DNA from 2 places in the Paenibacillus pedocola genome. Region 1 is predicted to be linked to the other one. Evidence: a T-box and tRNA genes for the amino acid it is inferred to sense, from the RefSeq annotation. Region 1 holds a T-box; the other holds one or more tRNA genes.

The links. The T-box of region 1 lies ahead of pheS (phenylalanine--tRNA ligase subunit alpha). A T-box ahead of a tRNA ligase gene usually reads a tRNA of that ligase, here a tRNA-Phe.
Region 2: it encodes a tRNA-Phe, which carries the amino acid that the T-box ahead of pheS (phenylalanine--tRNA ligase subunit alpha) is inferred to sense. The anticodon was not compared.

The regions. Positions count from the first base shown of each region.
Region 1 covers NZ_CP134223.1:2,019,031-2,031,183, reverse strand. The annotation lists gene pheT (phenylalanine--tRNA ligase subunit beta) at 1-1,890, opposite strand, end outside; gene pheS (phenylalanine--tRNA ligase subunit alpha) at 2,446-3,480, opposite strand; T-box leader at 3,540-3,811, opposite strand; gene QU597_RS08645 (hypothetical protein) at 4,081-6,663, shown strand; gene QU597_RS08640 (efflux RND transporter periplasmic adaptor subunit) at 6,711-8,237, shown strand; gene QU597_RS08635 (ABC transporter ATP-binding protein) at 8,234-8,938, shown strand; gene QU597_RS08630 (ABC transporter permease) at 8,935-10,107, shown strand; gene QU597_RS08625 (diguanylate cyclase domain-containing protein) at 10,583-12,153, shown strand, end outside.
Region 2 covers NZ_CP134223.1:128,783-140,935, forward strand. The annotation lists gene dnaX (DNA polymerase III subunit gamma/tau) at 1-505, shown strand, start outside; gene QU597_RS00615 (YbaB/EbfC family nucleoid-associated protein) at 556-867, shown strand; gene recR (recombination mediator RecR) at 904-1,500, shown strand; gene QU597_RS00625 (hypothetical protein) at 1,693-1,950, shown strand; gene QU597_RS00630 (pro-sigmaK processing inhibitor BofA family protein) at 1,983-2,249, shown strand; rRNA gene QU597_RS00635 (16S ribosomal RNA) at 2,551-4,098, shown strand; rRNA gene rrf (5S ribosomal RNA) at 4,213-4,329, shown strand; tRNA gene QU597_RS00645 (tRNA-Ile) at 4,375-4,451, shown strand; tRNA gene QU597_RS00650 (tRNA-Ala) at 4,481-4,556, shown strand; rRNA gene QU597_RS00655 (23S ribosomal RNA) at 4,701-7,627, shown strand; tRNA gene QU597_RS00660 (tRNA-Ser) at 7,711-7,802, shown strand; tRNA gene QU597_RS00665 (tRNA-Met) at 7,829-7,905, shown strand; tRNA gene QU597_RS00670 (tRNA-Val) at 7,914-7,989, shown strand; tRNA gene QU597_RS00675 (tRNA-Thr) at 8,019-8,094, shown strand; tRNA gene QU597_RS00680 (tRNA-Asp) at 8,111-8,188, shown strand; tRNA gene QU597_RS00685 (tRNA-Phe) at 8,213-8,288, shown strand; tRNA gene QU597_RS00690 (tRNA-Tyr) at 8,295-8,380, shown strand; tRNA gene QU597_RS00695 (tRNA-Lys) at 8,388-8,460, shown strand; gene QU597_RS00700 (NAD(P)/FAD-dependent oxidoreductase) at 8,606-9,562, shown strand; gene QU597_RS00705 (PucR family transcriptional regulator) at 9,674-10,768, shown strand; gene QU597_RS00710 (ABC transporter ATP-binding protein) at 10,878-11,999, shown strand.

The DNA of each region.
Region 1 (12,153 bases):
GTCGAAGAAATCCACAGGCTCCGCAGTCATGTTCCACTGCTTGGCGGTCCGGCTTCCGCTCAGCAGCAGTCCGAGTACCGGAAGCTCCCGGGGCTGGCGGGTAAGCTGCTCTTCATCGGTGAAGAATACATTACCGATCTCGAACAGGGCCAGATCACTCTGCCGGCGGTTCGTATTATACAGGGCAATATCCAGCAGCTGCGGCAGCAGGCTGGTGCGCAGCACACTGCGTTCTTCGCTCATCGGCATAGCCAGCTTCACAGGCAGGCTGCCTTCCGAGAACGCAGGGAACAGCTTGCTCTGCTCCGGCTGAATGAAGGAATAGCCCATCACTTCCTGATAGCCGCCAAGTGCGAGCATCCGGCGCAGTTCACGGCGCACGGATTGTTTTCTGGTCAGTGCACCCGGTGTCGTAACTCCTTCAATCAATGTTGTCGGAATGTTGTCGTACCCGTACAGGCGGGCGATCTCTTCAATCAGGTCCACATCGTAGCTGATATCTCCGCGACGGGATGGTACCTGCACCTCTACAACGCCTTGAGCCACATCCCCGCATTTGAAGCGGAGGCGTCCGAACAAGGTTTTCACCTCCAGAAGCGACAGCTCCGTACCGAGGTAATTATTCAGCTTCTCAAGCGACAAAGTCAGAATCTTATCCGGAACAGCATCGCTGCCTGCCTGCACAATACCTTCATGTACGGAACCGCCGGCATAGCGGGCAATCAGGGCAGCGGCACGGTTGAGTGCCGGAATCACTGCCTTCGGATCCACCTGCTTCTCGAACCGCAGCGAAGCTTCAGAACGCAGACCCAGCTGGCGTGATGTCTTGCGGACGGTGCCGCCATCAAATTTGGCCGATTCGAGTACGATATTGACGGTTTCTCCCGTTACTTCTGTGGCGAGTCCGCCCATAACTCCCGCCAAGGCCACAGCCTTCCCGCCGTCAGCAATGACAAGCATTTGCGGCTCCAGCTTGCGCTCCTGGCCGTCAAGTGTAGTCAGCACTTCGCCTTCACGGGCAAAGCGCACACCCAGCACGCCGCCTTCCACTTGATCACCGTCAAACGCATGCAGCGGCTGGCCGTATTCAAGCATTACATAATTTGTGATATCCACGATATTGTTGATCGGACGCACACCTGCGGCCATCAGACGGTTCTGAATCCAGAGCGGTGACGGAGCAGGCTTGACTCCCGAGATATAGCGCACTGCATAATGGCTGCAGAAGGCTTCATCTTCAATCTTTACCGAAATCGAGTCTGCAGCGGTACCGCCGGCCTCTACCAGTTCCGCAGCCGGGTCAGGCAGATTGAGGTCGCGTCCCAGAATCGCACTGACTTCATAAGCCGCACCGATCATGCTGAGACAGTCGGAACGGTTAGGTGTCAGGTCAAACTCCAGGATCTCATCATTCAGTCCCAGCACCTTCGTGATATCCTGGCCTACCTCTGTGTTCTCAGGCAATACGAGAATACCTTCCTGGAGTTCTTTCGGCAGCAGCTTGTCGTTTAGACCCAGCTCTTTGGCCGAACAGATCATGCCCTGCGATAAGACGCCGCGCAGCTTAGCTTTCTTGATCTCCAGACCCGGCAGCTTCGCACCAACCAGGGCAACGGGAACCTTCTGGCCCGCAGCCACGTTCTTCGCTCCGCAGACGATCTGCAGGTCTTCGCCTTGTCCGGCATCTACGATACACACGTTCAGCTTGTCGGCATCCGGGTGTTTTTCTTTCGATTTCACATATCCGGTTACAATCCCGGACAGTCCTTTGTTGCGGCGCTCGACACCATCGATCTCGATGCCTGCGGTGGTGATTTTGTCCGCCAGCTCTTCAGCGGTTACTCCCTCTAGAGATATATAATCGGTCAGCCATCCGGTTGATACTTTCATGTCCGCTCACTTCCTTTTGTTTCAGATGTATTTATCTACCTGCCGGGTTAGCTTGCTGCCCGAAGGATGTGGAATTCTGCAGTGCAAATTTCACTTTTAAATTCTGTCTATCAGCCTTCCCTGCAGGGAATGTTTGGACTTCCGATCGCTGTTATCCTCAGATTTCCTGATTTGAACCGCTTATATAGATTGAACTAGTAGCTTTTCTATTTTAGGATTAGCCGTGACTCCAGAGAATGTTTGGACTTCCGGCCGCTGTTGTCTTCAGATTTCTTGATTTGAACCGCTATTAGCGGTAGAAATCCGAAAGACAAAGGCGGACGCTAACGCTCCTCCAGTTCCAAAATTCTCCTCCGCCACTTTTTCCTAATCGTATATTTTCTAGTTCAATCTATATAGCAATCGAAATCCGAAGACAAAGGCGGACGCTGGCGCTCCTACAGTTCCAAAATTCCCCTCCGGTCATTCCTATACAGTAAAAATCATAAAAGTTAAATTGGCACTCCGTGTGCCTTCCGAAATCCTTCAACACCAGCCCGCTAACCCGCCAAAAATCTAAATCCCCTTGAACTGCTTCACAAAGCCCATATCGTTGGTGTAGAAATAACGGATATCATCGATTCCGTACTTCAGCATCGCGATCCGCTCCACGCCCATACCGAAGGCAAAGCCGCTGTATTTCTCCGGATCATAACCGCCCATTCTCAGTACATTCGGATGCACCATGCCTGCGCCGAGAATCTCCAGCCAGCCGCTCTGCTTGCACAGACGGCAGCCGTCGCCGCCGCATTTGAAGCAGCTGACATCCACCTCAACGCTCGGCTCTGTGAACGGGAAGAAGCTGGGACGAAGACGGATGCCCGTGCTTGGTCCGAACATTTCTTTGACGAACTGGTTCAGCGTGCCTTTGAGGTCACTCATGCGGATATTGCTGCCGATGACCAGGCCTTCAATCTGATGGAACTGGAAAGAGTGGGTCGCATCGTCATCATCGCGGCGGTACACTTTGCCCGGACAGATGATTTTGACCGGAACTTCCCCGTTCATCGCCTGCATCGTACGGACCTGCACCGGTGAGGTTTGGGTGCGCATTAGCAGATCATCTGTTAAGTAGAAGGAATCCTGCATGTCGCGCGCCGGATGATCCTTCGGCAGATTGAGTGCTTCAAAGTTATAATAATCCGTCTCAACCTCAGGTCCCTCAGCAACCTTGTAGCCCATACCGATGAAGATATCTTCGATCTCCTGGACAACCCGGTTTAAGGGATGAATTCCGCCCTGGGGCAAACCGCGCCCCGGCAGAGTAACGTCTACTTTCTCCGCCTGCAGACGGCCCAGTGTCTCCTGCTGCTGGAAGGCCTCCTGCTTCGTGCTGATAATCTCTTCAATGGCGCTGCGCACCAGATTCGCTACCTGGCCGATCACCGGGCGCTCCTCTGCGCTGAGTCCTCCCATTCCACGCAGAACCTCAGTCAGCTCGCCTTTTTTGCCCAGGTATTTCACGCGTAAATCATTCAGAACCTGCGGATCGGTAACCTCCTGCAGCTTAGCCAAGGCCTCAACCTTCAATGCTTCCAGCTTTTCTTTCATGGCATGCACTGCCCCCTTCAATCTTCGTAGTGTACAACAAAAAAAGGCCTTTCCTCCCGGTAAGGGACGAAAAGACCGTGGTACCACCCTTGTTAGACAGGCTGCACCGGATCCCTTAAGAGTGGTATTCCCTCTTACGGTACGGTAAAGACATGTCTCACTTTAACAGAAATAACGGTCTGCGGCCGGTTTCCCCTACTTAAGTGTAACATTCAGGGAACTGCTCCGGAGTGAACTTCGGCAGCTCTGCTCTCTTAGAAACGCTCTCAATCTCCGGCGTCTCCTCCCTGTAAGCCAGGCACTGCGTACTCGTCTCCATCAATGCATTTCGGATCATGGGAACTCAATATCTTACATCATTAGTGTCAGAAGATATGTCTTAATATTATAAGCAAAAAACGCCAGTTTGACAAGCGGATCAGAATTTAGGCTAATTTTATCTGTTTTTAATCTTCCTTTAAGTTTCAGCCTGGTTTTATGGATTTTTTTTCAGCGAACGTTCAGCAGCGCTTGATATTTTTCCTTATTAGGAAGGCCTGGCTATCTTATTTTCCGGATGGATTTAGGATCGCAGAGGTTTTTAAACAGGGAGGGAAATTCATGCACAAACGAAGTAAGGCTTATGTTCTGTTACTTCTCAGCACATTTGCCGTAAGTCAGATCCCGGGATATGCCGGAACTGCGGCTTATGCGGCTGCATCGGGGGGAACTGCTGCCAAAGCCGCGGCCTACGCCACGGAAACCTCAACGCTTGCCAAGCTCAGCTCCATGAATCTCGGGGCATCACTCAGCGTGAAGCTCAGCGATATCGGGGTATTCGCCCAGGACAGCGGAAACATTCTAACCTATACCCTTACTTACACCAATACCTCAAGCACCAGTGCCAATCTGGTCGATTATTTCTCCAAAGTGGTTACATCCGGAGGGAGCGTAATCAAGGGGACCCCCGTCTCCGTAGACAGCGCGGTCAAAAAAATCGCCGGTAAAGAAACAAAGAGTATTACATACTACGCTAATATCGGAAAAGCCGCTACGGTAAAAGGGCTAAAAATCAGCATGTACGGCTGGAATTTTAGCAGCGCCAACTATGAACAACGCATCGGGACCTTCACAGTTCCAGCTAATTATTCACTGTCTGCGCTTCAGGGCGAGAGCAAAAAGATCGAACTGAACAGCGTTCCCGTGACCAGCCAGGCAAATTCGTTGCAAATTTACAAATATAACGGCAAGGTCTATGCCAAAGTAGGACTCAGCCTGACGAATCTGGGTACCAAGGTGCTTACCGATCCGGGCTACAGCATGTATCTCAAATCCTCCGGAGGTTCGGTATTTACGCTGACACTGGATGAGAGCAGCTCAGAATATAAGATTCAGCCGCAGGAGAAAAAGACGCTGTATTTCATGACTGAAATCCCTGCCTATATGAACGTTACCAAGATGACCTTGCAGACTGCCAAACTGGACGAAGGCCTCAAGCTCTCGCTTCCGGTAGCCTCCTATTCGCTTCCTGCAGCCGTTAATGCTGACTTTACCGTTGCCGCTGGTGCTATCAAGAAGGTCTCCATCGACAGCAATATTGTAGACATGCAGCTGAAATCGTCGGCAGTCTACGCCGAGAATGAGAATGGAATCTGGACATATCAGTTCCGGGTAAAAAACACGGGCAGCAAGGCAGTGACCTTGCCGGCCTACGAGCTTTCTGTCAAATCTGCCGAGGGTTATTCCTTCCCGATTACTACAACAGCTTTTAACAGCCTTACACTAAAGCCGCTCGAAGAGAAGCTGATTGAACTCAGCACCAGCATACCGCTTGAGCTAGCCCAGGATAACCTGCAGCTTCAGGTCATTCCTCCAGCCGCCAATGAAGATTCCAGCAAAATCGTTCTCCCGGTAGCCTATTTCAAAATCCCTTACAAGCTGGAGGGTAATACTCATGTGGCTTCTGAGAGCAGCGTAACTAATAATTACGGCACTTTCGCCGTCTCCCTGCAGTCTCTGCAACGTCTGCCCTGGGGCGATGAGGACTTGGTTCAGGCTAAACTCAGCATCCGAAACAGCACGTCCAAAACGATCACCCTGCCTAAGCTGACCGGTATTTTGAAGGCGGATCTGAACGACCTTACTTCCTCTTCACAGGCAGTAGTCGACAATGACGTCTCCATCCTTGCTCCGGGGGAAAGTGCACAGGTCACTGTGCTGGCCCATGTACCGTACACTCTGAATTACAGCCAGACGAAAATTATTCTGCAGGAACCATCAGGACAATTCCTTTCCTTAACTACAACTGACGGAGCTGTAACGAGCCTTCCCCCGCTTGCGGCAGGCTCAGCCATCAATATCACGACAACCGGCAAAAAAGCAAGCATCCAGGAACGTCTAACCACCATGTATACCGGCAGCAGCTCCAAGACCGTATACAGTGAAGTGGAAATGAACAGCACAGAAACCCGCCAGACGAATCTGACCAGGCTGTATGCAACATTCAGAACAGCGGACGGACAGTCTTTTGAAGCCACCGTCAACCAGTCGGAACTGCCGACCGGCGCATCGGGCAAAACACTGGTCACCTTCTGGGCGAATATTCCATCCACGGTGGATACCTCCGCTCTTCAGCTGTACATCGGACAGGGAGTGGCAGGCGGCAAGCTGACTACGGCCGGAACGGCAGCAACCGGATATGTGAATACGAACGCCCTGTCCCTGAATGTCAAGACGGTAACCGCTCAGACCAATCTGGCAAGCGGGGTTTCCATGTTCCCTTACTTCCTTGCGGTTAACAGCTCAGCGGGCAGCATGGTCGCAGGCAGCAGCAATCTTACACTGTCCTTTAATTATAGCCTGACTCAGGATTCTACTTATCAGACCGGCACTTACGGTCATAAGCTGGTTCTGCGCTTCGTTGATCCTTTTGGCCAATTCTATGAAAAAACACTGACGCTTGGCAGTGACCTGGTTGTCGGAAGTAACGGCCAGTACTCAACCACGATCGCAAGCTCCCTGTTCCAAACCCTGGGCGGCGGAAGTTACAGCCTGACGCTCTACGATGAATTCCAGGGCCAGCGGATTGAGCTGGGCAGTCAGATCTATTACATTACCGTCACTAAGCCGGCCGCCTCAACAGATGACAAAGATACCGATACAGAATCAGACAGCAGCGATACCGCAACAGACAGCGCATCTTAACTTTTGAGGTTATATCAATTTAATATTGAGCAAGATGGAGGATCGGAATGAAAAAGAAGAAAACAGTAATTATCGCTTCAAGTATCGTTGTCTTGGCAGTTGCAGGTATCTTGACTTATGTGCTGTGGCCGGACAGCAGCAAGGAGGCTAGTGCGGCTCCGCTGAACACAGCGATTGTTGCAAAGGGCAATATTCTAAATAGTGTTTCGGGCTCAGGCTCCGTCTCAGCTATTAATTCTGAAAGTATCCGTACCAAAGAGGCCGGAGAAGTCGATCAGGTTATGGTCGCCAAAGGAGATGTCGTCAAAAAAGGCGATGTGCTGATTACCTTTGTGGCAAATGATTTAAGCGACAAGATGAAAGAAGCCGAAAAAACATTGGCTAATCTGAAGACCACCCTGGAAGATAAACAGGAGAATTACAAAACCCTGGCTATGAACAATGCTACAGAAGATGAGCTGGCATCGGCAAAAACAGCGATTGAAAAAGCGGAAAGCGATATAGTTGACCAACAGGATTCCATTGCTGCGATTGAAGAGGATATGCTTCCTCCCGATCCGTTAACCGCCCCGATCGACGGTACAATTACAGCCGTAAATATCACTGACGGCGAACAGGCGCAAAATGGCTCTGAACTGTTTACAATGACCGATTATGTGAACCTGAGCGTAACTGTCCAAGTAGATGAGCTGGATATCCCGAATATCAAGCTTGAGCAGACGGCTGCAATTACGCTGGACGCCCTTGAAGATCAGGAATTTGAAGGTAAGGTTATCGATATCGCCAAAGAAGGAACCTCCTCCAACGGTGTCTCCCTTTTTGATGTTACTGTAGGTCTGAATGATTCGACAGGCGTACTGGTCGGAATGTCAGCAGAGGTGGCCATCACGATTGAAAAGAAAAACGATGTGTTGACCGTACCTATTGAAGCTGTTTCTGAAATCAATGGAAAATACTACGTTAACGTGCCTTCAACCGCAGAAGACACCAGTGCAACTGGCACAGATAACGCAGCAGCTCAGGCTCCTGCAGGCGGGCAAGCTCCGGGCGGTGAAGCCCCTAGCGGCGATGCCGCAGGCAGGCAGGCTCCGGGCGGTGATGCCCCTAGCGGCGATGCCGCAAGTGGGCAGGCTCCGGGCAGTAAAGCCACCAGCGGTGATGCCGCAGCCGGACAGGCTGCGGGTGACGGTTCTACCGGCGGCTGGCAAGGCCGCAGCGGCCAGGCCAGAGGCGGCTCCTTCCCGAGCGGTGCGCCTGGCGGCGGGTTCCCGGGAGGGGGCCAGAGCGGCGGCCGTAGCGGCACCAGCACGGCATCCGGCCAGAAGAGAGTAGAAGTTACTGTCGGTATTCATGATGAGAGCAATATCGAAATTGTCAGCGGACTTTCCGAAGGTGATGAAGTTGTCATTCCGACTGTGATCAGCACAGGCTCCTCCTCTTCCGCTCAGACTCAGATGAACCAAATGGGCGGTATGGGCGGTATGGGCGGCTTCAGCACCGGCGGCTTCAGCACCGGCGGCGGCTTTACCGGCGGACCGCCTTCCGGTGGCGGCGCAGGCGGTGGGCGCCAATGAGCAGCAAGCCTCAGCCGCTGATACAAGTTGAGAATATGATTCACAGCTATGTAATGGCCGGAGAGACAATGACCATTCTCAAAGGCCTTAGCTTTACGATTGAGTATGGGGAGTTCGTGGCCATTATCGGTCCCTCCGGCTCCGGTAAATCCACCTTGATGAACATGCTCGGATGTCTTGATGTTGCTAATGAAGGGGACTATTATCTGGACGGTCAGGAAATCCGGAAATTGTCCGACAACAAGCTGGCACAGATCCGCAATGAAAAAATCGGATTCATCTTTCAGAACTTCAACCTGCTGCCAAAGCTTTCTGCGGTAGAGAATGTGGAGCTCCCCCTGATCTACCGGGGGATTTCCCACCGGGAACGAAGAGAAATTGCCCGCAATGCACTGATCAGAGTCGGCCTCGAAGAAAGAATAGATCACCGTCCAGCGGAGCTGTCGGGGGGCCAGCAGCAGCGTGTAGCCATAGCCCGGGCCCTTGCCGGCACACCTCCGATCCTGCTGGCCGATGAACCTACCGGCGCCCTTGACTCCAAAACCGGGAAAGAAGTCCTGCAGATGATCAAGGAACTGAACGAACAGGGACATACCATTATTCTGATCACGCATGATCTTGAAATTGCTGAACAAGCGAAACGGATTATCCGCATTCAGGATGGTAGTCTCGTCGAGGATCGGAGGATTGCCAGATCATGATGCTATATCAAAGCATGAAAATGGCCTTTAAGAGCATACTCAGCAGTAAAATAAGAGCTTTCCTGACCATGCTCGGGATTATTATCGGTGTTTCTTCTGTCATTGCACTTGTCTCTGTGGGCCAAGGAACCACTTCACAAATTACGGAATCGTTAAGTTCACTGGGTACTAACCAATTGACCGTTAACATTATGGGGCGCGGAGCGACAACCTCTCTGACGTTTGAAGAAGCGTTGGCGCTTGGAGATATCGAAGGCGTTGAGAACGTCTCCCCTGTAATCAGCGGCAATGTCACTGCCAAGCATGGGACTGAGAATGTTTCTGTATCCGTCGAAGGAATCATTCCTGCATATGAGGATGTTCAGGATTTCCATGTACAGTCCGGACGTTTCCTGCTGGATATTGATACGGAGTACCGTCAGAAGGTCGCCCTGATTGGTACGGATACCGCTGAGGATCTGTTTGGTACAGATAGCCCTGTCGGTGAAAAAGTTCAGCTTAACGGAACCAGCTTCAAAATTGTTGGCTTGCTGGAGAGCAAAGGCAGCACCAGCGGCGGCTCCAGTGATGAGAAAATCCTGATTCCGATCTCTACTGCTGAACGTTTCCTGCAGAGTAAGGGAGTCCGCTCTATTACGATCACTACGACCTCCAATGACAATGTTGAGGATGTCAAAACGAAGCTGGAGTCGGCCCTGGATGCCAAGTTCAGCGGTGCAGAAAATTCGTATTCCGTTTTTGATTCCCAGGAAATGCTTGAGACGGTGAATGAGACCAGCAATACGCTTTCACTGGCACTGGGTGGAATCGCCGGTATCTCCCTGTTCGTCGGCGGCATAGGCATTATGAACATTATGATTGTCTCCGTGAATGAGCGGACAAGAGAAATCGGGATCCGCAAAGCGATCGGGGCTAAGAAAATGAACATTCTGATGCAGTTTATGATCGAGTCTGTCGTTCTAAGCGGTGTAGGCGGGTTGATCGGCGTCGGCTTAGGCCTCGGAGCCAGCTGGGCCGTCGGAAATTACACCACAATGAATGTGGCGACATCCTGGAATATGGTCCTGATCTCTTTTTCGTTCTCTTTGATCATCGGGGTAGTGTTTGGGATGATTCCTGCAAACAAAGCGGCTAGAATGCGCCCCATTTACGCGCTTAGGAACGAATAACGAATCCGATCAATGTAATGGAAATCCGCAATTCTCCAATCTGGAGATTTGCGGATTTTTTTATATGCCGTCTGGGGTATCGTTCACAGAAAAGTTGGGTAATAGGACTTAAGGGCTGGAATATAAATAATTTGCAGGGTTTTATACATAATTTTCAGGTATGTTGTAAGATATGTCTACATCCTCCTTCTGCCGCGTATGCTGACCCGGAATATCCGGAAATCGCAGCATCCCGGCCTTCGAACGTTGACGTGGCTGTTCATAGACATAACCATTCCACCCTAAGCAGTACAAGCGGGAAATCCTAGACAGATGGGCAGAATCGTAAATAGTAACGGAAGCTTTGCTTTCCTGTAACTTTTGAATGATCCCTCCTCTAGCCCTGAAGGGCCAAGCTCCGCAGTGGATCCGTACCGCATGTTTCTTGCACACAGCAATGACGTTTCTCAAAGTTTGATGCGGGGAGAGGATGACAGTGGCAGGTTTATCCGATATTAAAAGCACACGCAGATTAATTCTTGTCTTTGCTGCTATCTCAATTCTTCTGGTAGTGATCAGCATCGCCTCCTTACTGTATCTGAATTCAACGATTAATAGACTCTCAGATTCTTTATACAGCGATGTTTATCAGAACTCGGAGCTGATTCTAAATGCTGACCGGGATCTCTACCAGGGGGCAGTCGCACTCCATGGGGCGATGAATCCCGATGTTTCGGGTGAGCAGCTTAGTCTGTTCGCGCAGGATTTTGAAGACAATAACACACAAATCAAGCAGCGTCTAAACATGGCGAACAACAATATCAACGCTTTGCAGCACCCTCATAAGGGAATGAAGCAGAGCGAGCTGCTGCTCAGTGAATTAAACGATAAGCTGGTAAACTTCGAGAGCTCCTTCAAGCAGTGGAAAGAAACCGGCAGGGAGCTTATTTCCCGGCGGGTGCAAAGCGATTGGAACCCGGAGGCATTCTCAGCAGAGCTTATCAATGCCCGGCTGAATGAAACGCGCAGTAATCTGGACCAGGCGGAGGATCTGATCGATAAGTATGCCCAGCAGATCACCGTGGAATTTAGCGAGAAGAAGAGCACTCTATTCGCCGTATACTCGCTTTTATTGTTCCTGCTAATCATGGTCATCATATATCTCAGCCGCAGGCTGATTTCGATGCAGAAGGAAATGCTGGAGGAGAAATCGCTCTACCAGATCATCGGGGAGACCATGTCGGACTTCATTATTTTGACCGATCCCAACGGTCTGATCCTGTATGCTTCACCTTCACATGCAAGTGTACTTGGCTATATTCCGGAGAAGGGTGCACCGCTCTCCAATTATATCCGTGAAGCGGAGATTACCTGGGCGAAGCTGAAGAGCGCCGTACAAGGGACATCACGTATTTCAGAACTGCGTATGCGTTCCTCGGAAGGAAACTGGGTATGGCTGGAGACCAAAGTCTCACCCATCAGCGGCAACAAAGTGTTCCCGGCCCAGTTCATGCTCATTTCCCGCGAGATTACACAGCGTAAGCAATATGAAGAGCGGCTGCACAAGCTGGCCTTCTATGACCATCTAACAGCTATTCCGAACCGGGCTCACTTTAAAATGTATATGGAGAATCTCATTAATCAGCCGGAGGAACGCAGACAGGATATTGCACTGGCGCTGCTCGATTGCGACCGGTTCAAGCAGCTGAACGACACTCTTGGCCACTTGGCCGGCGATGAATTCCTGCAGCTGCTCTCCCGTGAACTTCAGCAGACCGTTAAGGGCTCCGGTCAGGCCTTCCGTATAGGCGGCGACGAATTTGCAGTGGTGCTTCACCGGTTCACAAGTACGGAGATGCTGAATGAGATACTGGAACGGCTGCTGCAGTTGTTCAACAAGACCTGGTCCGTCAACAAAGGCTCCAGCTTCCACACCTCGGCCAGCATCGGAGTAGCCCTTTATCCCCAGCATGGAAACAGCATCAATGAACTGCTGCGGGCAGCCGACCTGGCGATGTACCGCTCCAAGAATCACGGCGGTAACGAGGCCAATATGTACAATGAGCA
Region 2 (12,153 bases), 1.9 Mb from region 1:
ACCTGCACCGCGGGCATCAGCAGCGAGCTCCGCTCCGCGTATCTCCTCTCCTTCCAAGCTGCCTCCGCAGCTTGATAAATTCATCGCGGGCAAGGATAATCCTGATTTTGCGGCGGTTTATAAGCAGTGGAGTTCTGTGCTGCAGGGAGTGAAAGAGGAGAAGGTAACAGTACATGCCTGGTTTGTTGACGGTGAGCCGGTATCCGTTATGGAGGATGCGGTGCTTGTAGCTTTTAAGAACACTATTCACCGCGACACGACTGAGAAACCGGCTAACAGGCAAGTGATCGAGAATGTGTTTGCTGCACGCCTCGGCAAGCCCTACCGGCTGGTGACAATCATGCAGCGCGACTGGAATGAGGCCGCCCAGAAGTCTGCAGCCCAACCGGGCACAGAGGAATTACGCCTGGAGCATGAGCATGAAGAAGCAGGGGCGAAGACCGAACCATGGATTGACGAGGCTATCCAGCTCTTTGGAGAAGACCTTGTTGTCATAAAAGAGTAATGCTTTTAGTCTATTAGCGCATACAGCGCATTTCAAAGGAGAGAGTATCTATGAATAATATGAATCAAATGATGAAACAGGTTAAAAAAATGCAGGAACAAATGCTCAAGGCACAGGAAGAGCTGGGCAGCAAGACCATTGAAGGATCATCCGGCGGCGGTGTAGTTACAGTGCAGGTTAATGGCCACAAGAAATTGTTGTCCATTCAGATTAAGCCTGAGGCCGTTGACCCGGAAGATATTGAAATGCTGCAGGACCTCGTGATCACAGCAGTGAACGATGCGCTTACACAAGCAGAAGAGCTGGCTAACAATGATATGGGGAAATTCACTGGCGGAATGAAGATCCCGGGCTTATTCTAGGCCGGCAACACTCTAGCCCAAAGGAGAATCATCACTTTGTATTATCCAGAACCGCTAGCCAAGCTGATTGATGCTTTTACGCGTTTGCCCGGAATAGGGCCGAAAACAGCAGCCCGGCTGGCTTTTCATGTGCTCAACATGAAAGAGGACGAAGTTATTGATTTTGCCAAGGCGCTGGTCAGCGTCAAACGAAATCTTCATTATTGCTCTGTCTGCTGTAATATCACTGATACTGATCCGTGCCGGATCTGCCAGGACAAAACCCGTGATACCTCGGTGATTTGTGTGGTCCAGGATTCCAAGGATCTTGTTGCCATAGAACGCACTAAGGAATTTGACGGTTATTATCATGTCCTGCAGGGAGCGATCTCGCCGATGGAGGGTATAGGTCCGGACGATATCCGTCTTAAGGAGCTGTTGACCCGCCTGAGCGACGAGAGAGTGAAGGAACTTATAATGGCGACTAACCCGAATATTGAGGGTGAAGCTACCGCCATGTATATTTCCCGCCTTGTCCGGCCCTTCGATATTAAAATCACTAGAATAGCCCATGGCTTGCCCGTAGGCGGCGATTTAGAGTATGCGGATGAAGTAACTCTCTCCAAAGCGCTGGAAGGCCGTCGTGAGCTGTGAGCTGTCTTGAAACGGATATGCCATAACCATCTATGCTAAAAGAGGCCCAGTAGGGCTTCTTTTTTTTGTCCGATCCTTTTCCCATCACCTGTGCCTCGGGATGACGCTGATTTTAGTTCTAAGTTTGTCCCTGCCTCGATATGAATGAGAATAAGCAGCGCATAGTAATGAAGTTCTTAAGGGGGAGTCTTTATGGGATGGTGGAGTAGCAAATGGCAATGGGGCAGCGAGAAAAGCCTCAGAGAGTCTAAGTTGGATGAGGATTGGCATGTGTTCCTGGACGTACGTAAGGCGCAGGCGGAATGGGAAAGAGCGTATCTGATGTTCGATGAGGCTCTGGGACAGGACCAGATTGATTACGCCATTTATATTCTAGAAGCGGCTGAGCGCAAATATCAGATTCATCTTAAGCATGCGAAGAGTTTGGGAATCAACCGCAGTCAGATGTAAGCCTGTTTTGGTAAAAGCGAAGGAGGATCGGTATGCTAAGAACGATTGCAATAGGTGTTCTGATTGGATCGGCAATTCTGCTCACCCTGATTGTATTCCGGAAAAAGTTAGGCTGGGCCTGGCTCAGTTTGTTTGGCACTCATCTAATTCTCGCTGCACTCGGCATTTATATAGTCAATTTCTCCGGACTGCTCACCGAAATATACATTCCCCTGAATCCTGCAACCATAGGCGCAGTAACGGTTTTGGGGCTTCCGGGAGTTATTATGCTGCTCGGTTTAAAAATAACTTTGTTTTAATAGTTGACGGGGCTTGGAGATTTATGATACATTAAGTCTCGGCCCTTTGGACAAGCTATTCATTAATAACTTGTTCGGAAGACGAGCGAAAAAAGAAATTAAAAAAACGCTTGACTTAAACGAAGGTGCTATGATATATTATAAAGGTCGCTGCTGACAAGCAACGACGACGAAAAAAGAGACATTGATCTTTGAAAACTGAACAACGAGTGAGTGGGAGATCACGAAAGTGAGATCCAAAATAGAGAATGCAAATTCTCGTCAGATGTTTCAAAATGAGCAATCGCTCTTTCTAAATACCAATTTGGAGAGTTTGATCCTGGCTCAGGACGAACGCTGGCGGCGTGCCTAATACATGCAAGTCGAGCGGAGCTTATCCTTCGGGGTAAGCTTAGCGGCGGACGGGTGAGTAACACGTAGGCAACCTACCCCTCAGACTGGGATAACTACCGGAAACGGTAGCTAATACCGGATAATTCCTTTTCTCTCATGAGGAAAGGATGAAAGGCGGAGCAATCTGCTACTAAGGGATGGGCCTGCGGCGCATTAGCTAGTTGGTGAGGTAACGGCTCACCAAGGCGACGATGCGTAGCCGACCTGAGAGGGTGAACGGCCACACTGGGACTGAGACACGGCCCAGACTCCTACGGGAGGCAGCAGTAGGGAATCTTCCGCAATGGGCGAAAGCCTGACGGAGCAACGCCGCGTGAGTGATGAAGGTTTTCGGATCGTAAAGCTCTGTTGCCAGGGAAGAACGTCCGGTAGAGTAACTGCTACCGGAGTGACGGTACCTGAGAAGAAAGCCCCGGCTAACTACGTGCCAGCAGCCGCGGTAATACGTAGGGGGCAAGCGTTGTCCGGAATTATTGGGCGTAAAGCGCGCGCAGGCGGCTATTTAAGTCTGGTGTTTAAACCTTGGGCTCAACCTGGGGTCGCACTGGAAACTGGATGGCTTGAGTACAGAAGAGGAAAGTGGAATTCCACGTGTAGCGGTGAAATGCGTAGATATGTGGAGGAACACCAGTGGCGAAGGCGACTTTCTGGGCTGTAACTGACGCTGAGGCGCGAAAGCGTGGGGAGCAAACAGGATTAGATACCCTGGTAGTCCACGCCGTAAACGATGAGTGCTAGGTGTTAGGGGTTTCGATACCCTTGGTGCCGAAGTTAACACAGTAAGCACTCCGCCTGGGGAGTACGGTCGCAAGACTGAAACTCAAAGGAATTGACGGGGACCCGCACAAGCAGTGGAGTATGTGGTTTAATTCGAAGCAACGCGAAGAACCTTACCAGGTCTTGACATCCCTCTGAATCCTCTAGAGATAGAGGCGGCCTTCGGGACAGAGGAGACAGGTGGTGCATGGTTGTCGTCAGCTCGTGTCGTGAGATGTTGGGTTAAGTCCCGCAACGAGCGCAACCCTTGACTTTAGTTGCCAGCAGGTAGTGCTGGGCACTCTAGAGTGACTGCCGGTGACAAACCGGAGGAAGGTGGGGATGACGTCAAATCATCATGCCCCTTATGACCTGGGCTACACACGTACTACAATGGCCGGTACAACGGGAAGCGAAGCCGCGAGGTGGAGCCAATCCCAGCAAAGCCGGTCTCAGTTCGGATTGCAGGCTGCAACTCGCCTGCATGAAGTCGGAATTGCTAGTAATCGCGGATCAGCATGCCGCGGTGAATACGTTCCCGGGTCTTGTACACACCGCCCGTCACACCACGAGAGTTTACAACACCCGAAGTCGGTGGGGTAACCCGCAAGGGAGCCAGCCGCCGAAGGTGGGGTAGATGATTGGGGTGAAGTCGTAACAAGGTAGCCGTATCGGAAGGTGCGGCTGGATCACCTCCTTTCTATGGAGAATCGTCACCTGCAACGGTGACATTCAAATCGGAAGTATAACTTCCAAAAAGATTCAAACACTCACTCGTGTTCAGTTTTGAAAGAGCAAGTCTCTTTCGTATGCGTTTGGTGGCGATAGCGGAGGGGTTCCACACGTACCCATCCCGAACACGACCGTTAAGTCCTCCAGCGCCGATGGTACTTGGACCGAAGGGTCCTGGGAGAGTAGGACGCTGCCAAGCGGACAACCATTCCATTGGTTGGTTCAAATGTTATATATGTTATATGGGCTTTTAGCTCAGTTGGTTAGAGCGCACCTCTGATAAGGGTGAGGTCGGTGGTTCGAGTCCACCAAGGCCCACCATATAACAATTATAACTTCATACCTTTTATGGGGCCATAGCTCAGCTGGGAGAGCGCCTGCCTTGCAAGCAGGAGGTCAGCGGTTCGATCCCGCTTGGCTCCACCAATAACTTCATTACTTGCATTACCTTGATCCTTGAAAACTGGATACCGAAACGAATTTGCGTTTTAGAATATTCCTTTAAGCTGAACTTGTGTAAACAAGTTTCAATTATAGCGATGCTGGCGGTTTCCTTTGGGAAAACGCATTGGTTAAGCTAATAAGAGCACACGGAGGATGCCTAGGCGCCAGGAGCCGACGAAGGACGTGGCGAACAACGAAACTGCCTCGGGGAGCTGTAAGCAAGCTTTGATCCGGGGGTGTCCGAATGGGGAAACCCAGCTGTGGTAATTCGCAGTTACTCACACCTGAATACATAGGGTGTGTAGAGGCAGACCAGGGGAACTGAAACATCTAAGTACCCTGAGGAAGAGAAAACAATAGTGATTCCGTCAGTAGCGGCGAGCGAACGCGGAACAGCCTAAACCAAGGGGCTTGCCCCTTGGGGTTGTGGGACGTCTCACATGGAGTTACAAAGGAATATGATAGGTGAAGAGGTCTGGAAAGGCCCGCGATAGAGGTAAAAGCCCTGTAACCTAAACTGTATTCTCTCCGAGACGGATCCCGAGTAGTGCGGGGTACGTGAAACCCCGTATGAATCCAGCAGGACCATCTGCTAAGGCTAAATACTACCTGGCGACCGATAGTGAAACAGTACCGTGAGGGAAAGGTGAAAAGCACCCCGGAAGGGGAGTGAAATAGAACCTGAAACCGTGTGCTTACAAAAAGTCAGAGCCCGTTTTAGGGGTGATGGCGTGCCTTTTGTAGAATGAACCGGCGAGTTACGTTTAACATGCAAGGTTAAGGTGAGAAGCCGGAGCCGCAGCGAAAGCGAGTCTGAATAGGGCGATTTAGTATGTGGACGTAGACCCGAAACCGTGTGATCTACCCCTGTCCAGGGTGAAGGTGCGGTAACACGCACTGGAGGCCCGAACCCACGTATGTTGAAAAATACGGGGATGAGGTGGGGGTAGCGGAGAAATTCCAATCGAACTCGGAGATAGCTGGTTCTCCCCGAAATAGCTTTAGGGCTAGCCTCGGTGAATGGAGTGGTGGAGGTAGAGCACTGATTGGGTGCGGGGCCCGCAAGGGTTACCAAGCTCAGTCAAACTCCGAATGCCATTTACTTCTTGCCGGGAGTCAGACAGTGAGTGCTAAGATCCATTGTCAAAAGGGAAACAGCCCAGACCATCAGCTAAGGTCCCCAAGTGTGTGTTAAGTGGGAAAGGATGTGGAGTTGCACAGACAACCAGGATGTTGGCTTAGAAGCAGCCACCATTGAAAGAGTGCGTAATAGCTCACTGGTCGAGTGACTCTGCGCCGAAAATGTAACGGGGCTAAACACACCACCGAAGCTATGGCTAGATACGTATGTATCTGGGGTAGGGGAGCGTTGTATGTGGGTTGAAGGTGTACCGTAAGGAGCGCTGGACAGCATACAAGTGAGAATGCCGGTATGAGTAACGAAAAGATCAGTGAGAATCTGATCCGCCGAAAGCCCAAGGTTTCCTGAGGAAGGCTCGTCCGCTCAGGGTAAGTCGGGACCTAAGGCGAGGCCGAAAGGCGTAGTCGAAGGACAACAGTTTGAAATTACTGTACCACCGTAATCCGCTATGAGCGATGGGGTGACGCAGGAGGGTAGTGACGCGGACTGATGGATGTCCGTCTAAGCAGTGAGGCTGGTGTGTAGGCAAATCCGCACATCGTAAGGCTGGGCTGTGATGGGGAGCGAAAATTATAGTAGCGAAGGTCATGATCTCACACTGCCAAGAAAAGCCTCTAGCCAGGAGAAGGTGCCCGTACCGCAAACCGACACAGGTAGGCGAGAAGAGAATTCTAAGGCGCGCGGAAGAACTCTCGTTAAGGAACTCGGCAAAATGACCCCGTAACTTCGGGAGAAGGGGTGCCTCGGTAGGGTGAATAGCCCGAGGGGGCCGCAGTGAAAAGGCCCAAGCGACTGTTTAGCAAAAACACAGGTCTGTGCGAAGCCGCAAGGCGAAGTATACGGGCTGACGCCTGCCCGGTGCTGGAAGGTTAAGGGGAGTGGTTAGGGGCAACCCGAAGCTATGAACCGAAGCCCCAGTAAACGGCGGCCGTAACTATAACGGTCCTAAGGTAGCGAAATTCCTTGTCAGGTAAATTCTGACCCGCACGAATGGCGTAACGACTTGGGCGCTGTCTCAACGAGAGATCCGGTGAAATTTTAATACCTGTGAAGATGCAGGTTACCCGCGACAAGACGGAAAGACCCCATGGAGCTTTACTGCAGCTTGATATTGAATTTGGGTACGATCTGTACAGGATAGGTGGGAGCCGTAGAGGCAGGAGCGCAAGCTTCTGCGGAGGCGCCGTTGGGATACCACCCTGATCGTATCTAGGTTCTAACCTGGTACCCTAAGCGGGTACGGGGACCGTGTCAGGCGGGCAGTTTGACTGGGGCGGTCGCCTCCTAAAGAGTAACGGAGGCGTTCAAAGGTTCCCTCAGAATGGTTGGAAATCATTCGAAGAGTGCAAAGGCATAAGGGAGCTTGACTGCGAGACCTACAAGTCGAGCAGGGACGAAAGTCGGACTTAGTGATCCGGTGGTACCGCATGGAAGGGCCATCGCTCAACGGATAAAAGCTACCCTGGGGATAACAGGCTTATCTCCCCCAAGAGTCCACATCGACGGGGAGGTTTGGCACCTCGATGTCGGCTCATCGCATCCTGGGGCTGAAGTAGGTCCCAAGGGTTGGGCTGTTCGCCCATTAAAGCGGTACGCGAGCTGGGTTCAGAACGTCGTGAGACAGTTCGGTCCCTATCTGTCGTGGGCGCAGGAAATTTGAGAGGAGCTGTCCTTAGTACGAGAGGACCGGGATGGACGTACCGCTGGTGCACCAGTTGTTTCGCCAGAAGCATGGCTGGGTAGCTACGTACGGACGGGATAAGCGCTGAAAGCATCTAAGCGTGAAGCCCCCCTCAAGATGAGATTTCCCAATTAGTAAGACCCCTTGAAGACGACGAGGTAGATAGGTTGGAGGTGGAAGTGCAGTAATGCATGGAGCTGACCAATACTAATCGGTCGAGGGCTTATCCAAATTTCGAAGAACGCAGATTTGTTTCGGATTCAGTTTTCAGGAATTAAGGTTCCTGAATGGATTTACATGGCACCATATCGTTTGGAGAGATACCCAAGTGGCTATAAGGGGACCCTCTGCTAAGGGGTTAGACTGCGTAAGCGGTGCGAGGGTTCGAATCCCTCTCTCTCCGCCATTATAAATCCAAAACCTAATTATTGTGGCGGCGTAGCTCAGCTGGCTAGAGCGTACGGTTCATACCCGTGAGGTCGGGGGTTCGATCCCCTCTGCCGCTACCATATTTCCCGGAGGCTTAGCTCAGCTGGGAGAGCATCTGCCTTACAAGCAGAGGGTCGGGGGTTCGAACCCCTCAGCCTCCACCATTTTCACTTTAAGAATATTTTCACACTGTGCCGGTGTAGCTCAATTGGTAGAGCAACTGACTTGTAATCAGTAGGTTGGGGGTTCAAGTCCTCTCGCCGGCACCATTATTTTTACAAATGCGGAACCGTGGTGTAGTTGGCCTAACATGCCTGCCTGTCACGCAGGAGATCGCGGGTTCGAATCCCGTCGGTTCCGCCATTTTATGTTTTAAGGCTTGTTTTTGGCTCGGTAGCTCAGTCGGTAGAGCAAAGGACTGAAAATCCTTGTGTCGGGGGTTCGATTCCCTCCCGCGCCACCATATTACGGAGGCTTAGCGAAGTGGCCAAACGCATCAGACTGTAAATCTGCTCACGTACGTGTTCGGTGGTTCGAATCCATCAGCCTCCACCAGTTTTATGAGCCATTAGCTCAGTTGGTAGAGCACCTGACTTTTAATCAGGGTGTCGAAGGTTCGAGTCCTTCATGGCTCATTCCAAACAGAAAGTCATCATCTTCGGATGGTGGCTTTTTTGTGTTTTCAGAACTCAATTCAGCCTTTTTATAGTCTTCAAGTTTAAAATTTCTTGCTTCGTTTAATTATAAGTTTATAATGCTGAGCAGAAATGAGTGATTTCTATGATATATGATGCAATTATTGTTGGCGGCGGATTTGCCGGGCTTCAGGCGGCGATTCAATTAGGACGGTACTCTGCACATCGGGTGCTGGTAATTGATGCAGGAGGCGGGAGATCTCATCTTTGCCGGACCTATCATAATATCCTGGGCTGGCCGGATGGAGTATCGGGTGACGAAATACGTGCAAGAGGCCGACGGCAGGCTGAAGTGGCTGGTGTGGAATTCATCTCAGACAAAGTCGTTAAAGCGGATAAGTATGAACAGCTCTTCCTCTTAACCGGAGAGCGAGGCCGCCAATACGAAAGCAAAACCTTGCTGCTGGCTACAGGGGTAATGGATCGCTTTCCGGAACTGCCGGGACTTGTACCGACACTTGGCAAATCTGTGTATGTCTGTCCTGACTGTGACGGCTTTGAGATTCAGGACCGTCAGACGGTGCTGCTGGGTTCTGGTGATGCTGGCGCGCATATGGCTTTTATTTTGCGGGAACGTACGGGAGATCTGACCTACATTAATCATGAACATGAACCCGTGTCTGAGGAGAATCTCACACGCCTCCAGGCAGAGGGAATTATCTATATTGAACAAGCAGCTACCCACATAGTACAAGAGAATGACGGGATGATTAAAGGAGTTGCTTTACAGGATGGCACTCACCTTGCGGCAGAGCGCGGGTTTATTGCCTTTGGGAGAAATGCGGTGCATTCCGAGCTTGCCGCCCAGCTGGGGGTCACGCTGCATAAAAACAGGCATATTGAGGTAAATAGACGTTCCTTAATGACGAATGTGGAGCATTTGTGGGTAGCCGGCGACGTTGCCGTTCATGCGGAGCAAGCCACAGTGGCTATGGGTGAAGGGGCGATAGCTGGGATCTGGATGCATAAGGCACTGAAAAAGATAAATCCCATTGTATTGCCATTATCCAAGTCCGCAGCTTTGAGTACGGAGAAACGCTGATTTTCCAGTGGAGGGTCAAGTTCACTTATCATTCAGATAGGCCTGGCCGCATAATGTTGCAGAATATGATAAAATAGGCGAAAAGAGCAAAAGTGGTGGAGAATGGTGACGATGGATAGTGAGGCATTGCGTCAAAAATTGGAGCAGCTCACCGGAAAGAGAGCCGGAATCAAACAGCTCGGACGGCAGCATTCAGCTTCCCTATTTGGCGTGGGTACGGAAGAGCAGGAGCAGCCTGTTACGCACGATGGTTATCTATGGGTTCCTTTATATGAGAATGAAGGCCGGATCACTGCGGTATGGGTGGAGATGGAGGGTCTTACGGGTCTGGAACTGCAATTGGTTAATTATGCGGCGCGTAATTATGCCATTGCCCTTAAGGCTACCGGACTAAAAGAAGAGGGTGAGGTCGAAGCCCGGCAGCTAAGCGGCTGGCTTAACTCACAGCTGGAGCAAGAGAAGAATGATGCTGAAATTCCTGATGATATGACGCTTAAGGGCCGCCTATTCGGAGATATGGTCCCCTTTCTGCTGGTCAGTGAGAATGTGCATAATCCGCAGCTGACCTACCGGTCGCTGATGAAGCTGTTGCGCAATTATTTCGAGAATGATATTTTACTTATCCCCCTGCAGGAGAAAGAATGGTTAATTTTAGCCCGTAAGGAACTGCTCACCGGCGGGGATGATAAGGAAGATGAGGAAGAAAGTGAAGATGACCTCCTGGCTCAGACCAGTATGGGGCTGCACGAACTGATCGCCAGCGAGTGGGTCGGTGTATTTCATCTGGCTGTGGCACCTGCCATCATTCCCGTAAAAGGTTTGACCGGTTCGGTCGCATTGCTGCGGGAGACGATTGTACTCGGACGGATTTTTCAGGTTGGCGAGTATATCCACCTTCCATGGGAGCTGCATATGGAGCGTCTGATAAACAGTATTCCAGATGAACGGCGCAGACAGCTGCTGGGACAGATCGGCGACTATTCTTCTGTATTGGCCGATAAAGAAATGCTGCTTACACTGGAGACTTTTTTCGAAATGGACTGTAATGTGAGTGAGACGGCGAAGAAGCTCTACATCCACCGTAATACATTGCTGTACCGGCTGGATAAGATCAAACAGGAGACCGGGGCCGATGTGCGGAGCTTTGGCGATGCGGCGATTGTGAAATTAGCAATGTTATTGTATAAAGTGACGAAAAGAAAATAGGTTTTTTGTGAACGTTACAAATAGCCAGCAGGGCACGTCTGGGGTAAGATAAACGTACAAGAAAGCGATTTATTTTTTATTCTAATAATAAACTCGAGGGGGAAATACAATGGCAGGCGTACGTTTAGAGCATATTTTCAAAAAATACCCGGGTTCAGATAAAGCAACAGTAATGGATATCAATCTTGATATTAAAGATAAGGAATTTCTCGTATTGGTTGGACCTTCCGGTTGCGGTAAATCCACAACACTGCGTATGATCGCAGGCTTGGAAGAAATCTCCGAAGGTAAAATGTACATTGGCGATCGTGTAGTCAATGACGTTGCTCCTAAAGACCGCGATATCGCGATGGTATTCCAATCCTACGCCCTGTACCCGCACATGAGCGTGTACCAAAACATGGCATTCGGTTTGAAACTGCGTAAAGTGAAGAAAGAAGAAATCGACAAGAAAGTGCGCGAAGCAGCTAAGATCCTCGATATCGAGCACTTGCTGGAACGTAAACCTAAGGCTCTGTCCGGTGGTCAACGTCAACGTGTCGCTTTGGGCCGTGCGATCGTCCGCGATCCACAAGTCTTCCTGATGGATGAGCCTCTTTCCAACTTGGATGCTAAACTTCGTGGTCAAATGCGCGCAGAAATCACTAAACTGGTTAAACGCCTTGAAACCACTTGTATCTATGTAACGCATGACCAGACAGAAGCTATGACGATGGGTGACCGTATCGTAGTTATGTATGACGGTATCATTCAACAGGCTGCTTCCCCTGAAGAACTGTACAATGAGCCTACGAACCTGTTCGTAGCCGGATTTATCGGTTCCCCTACAATGAACTTTATCAATGGTACTTTGTCCGAGGTGAACGGTTCTGTACGTTTCCGCGCTGAGAACCTTGATGTTGAAGTTCCAGGCGGCAAAGCAACACTGCTGCGCAGCAAAGGATATATCGGTAAAGATGTGATCATGGGCGTTCGTCCAGAAGATATCCATGAAGAGCCAGTATTCCTAGAAGCTTCCCCGAACACAATCTTCACTTCGCTGGTTGATGTTACAGAAAACCTTGGTCATGAAATGCTCCTCTACTTGAGCGGCCTTGGCGCAAGCACTGTAATTGCCCGTGTAGATGGACGTTCCACTACCCGTGAAGGCAGCAAGCCTAAATTGGCTATCGACATGAACAAAATTCACCTCTTTGATAAAGAGTCTGAACTGAACATTTTGCTGGGATAAGATATACAGCTTTCCCGTTTAGAGAAGCCGCCTGAAAGGGCGGCTTTTTTGTTTGCTTACATCTTCCCGATGCCACGGACTAACAGGTATTAAGATTGCATTCATAGACGTTATCAATTAAGATAGCAGGAGAATTACCTACGGATGGGATAGG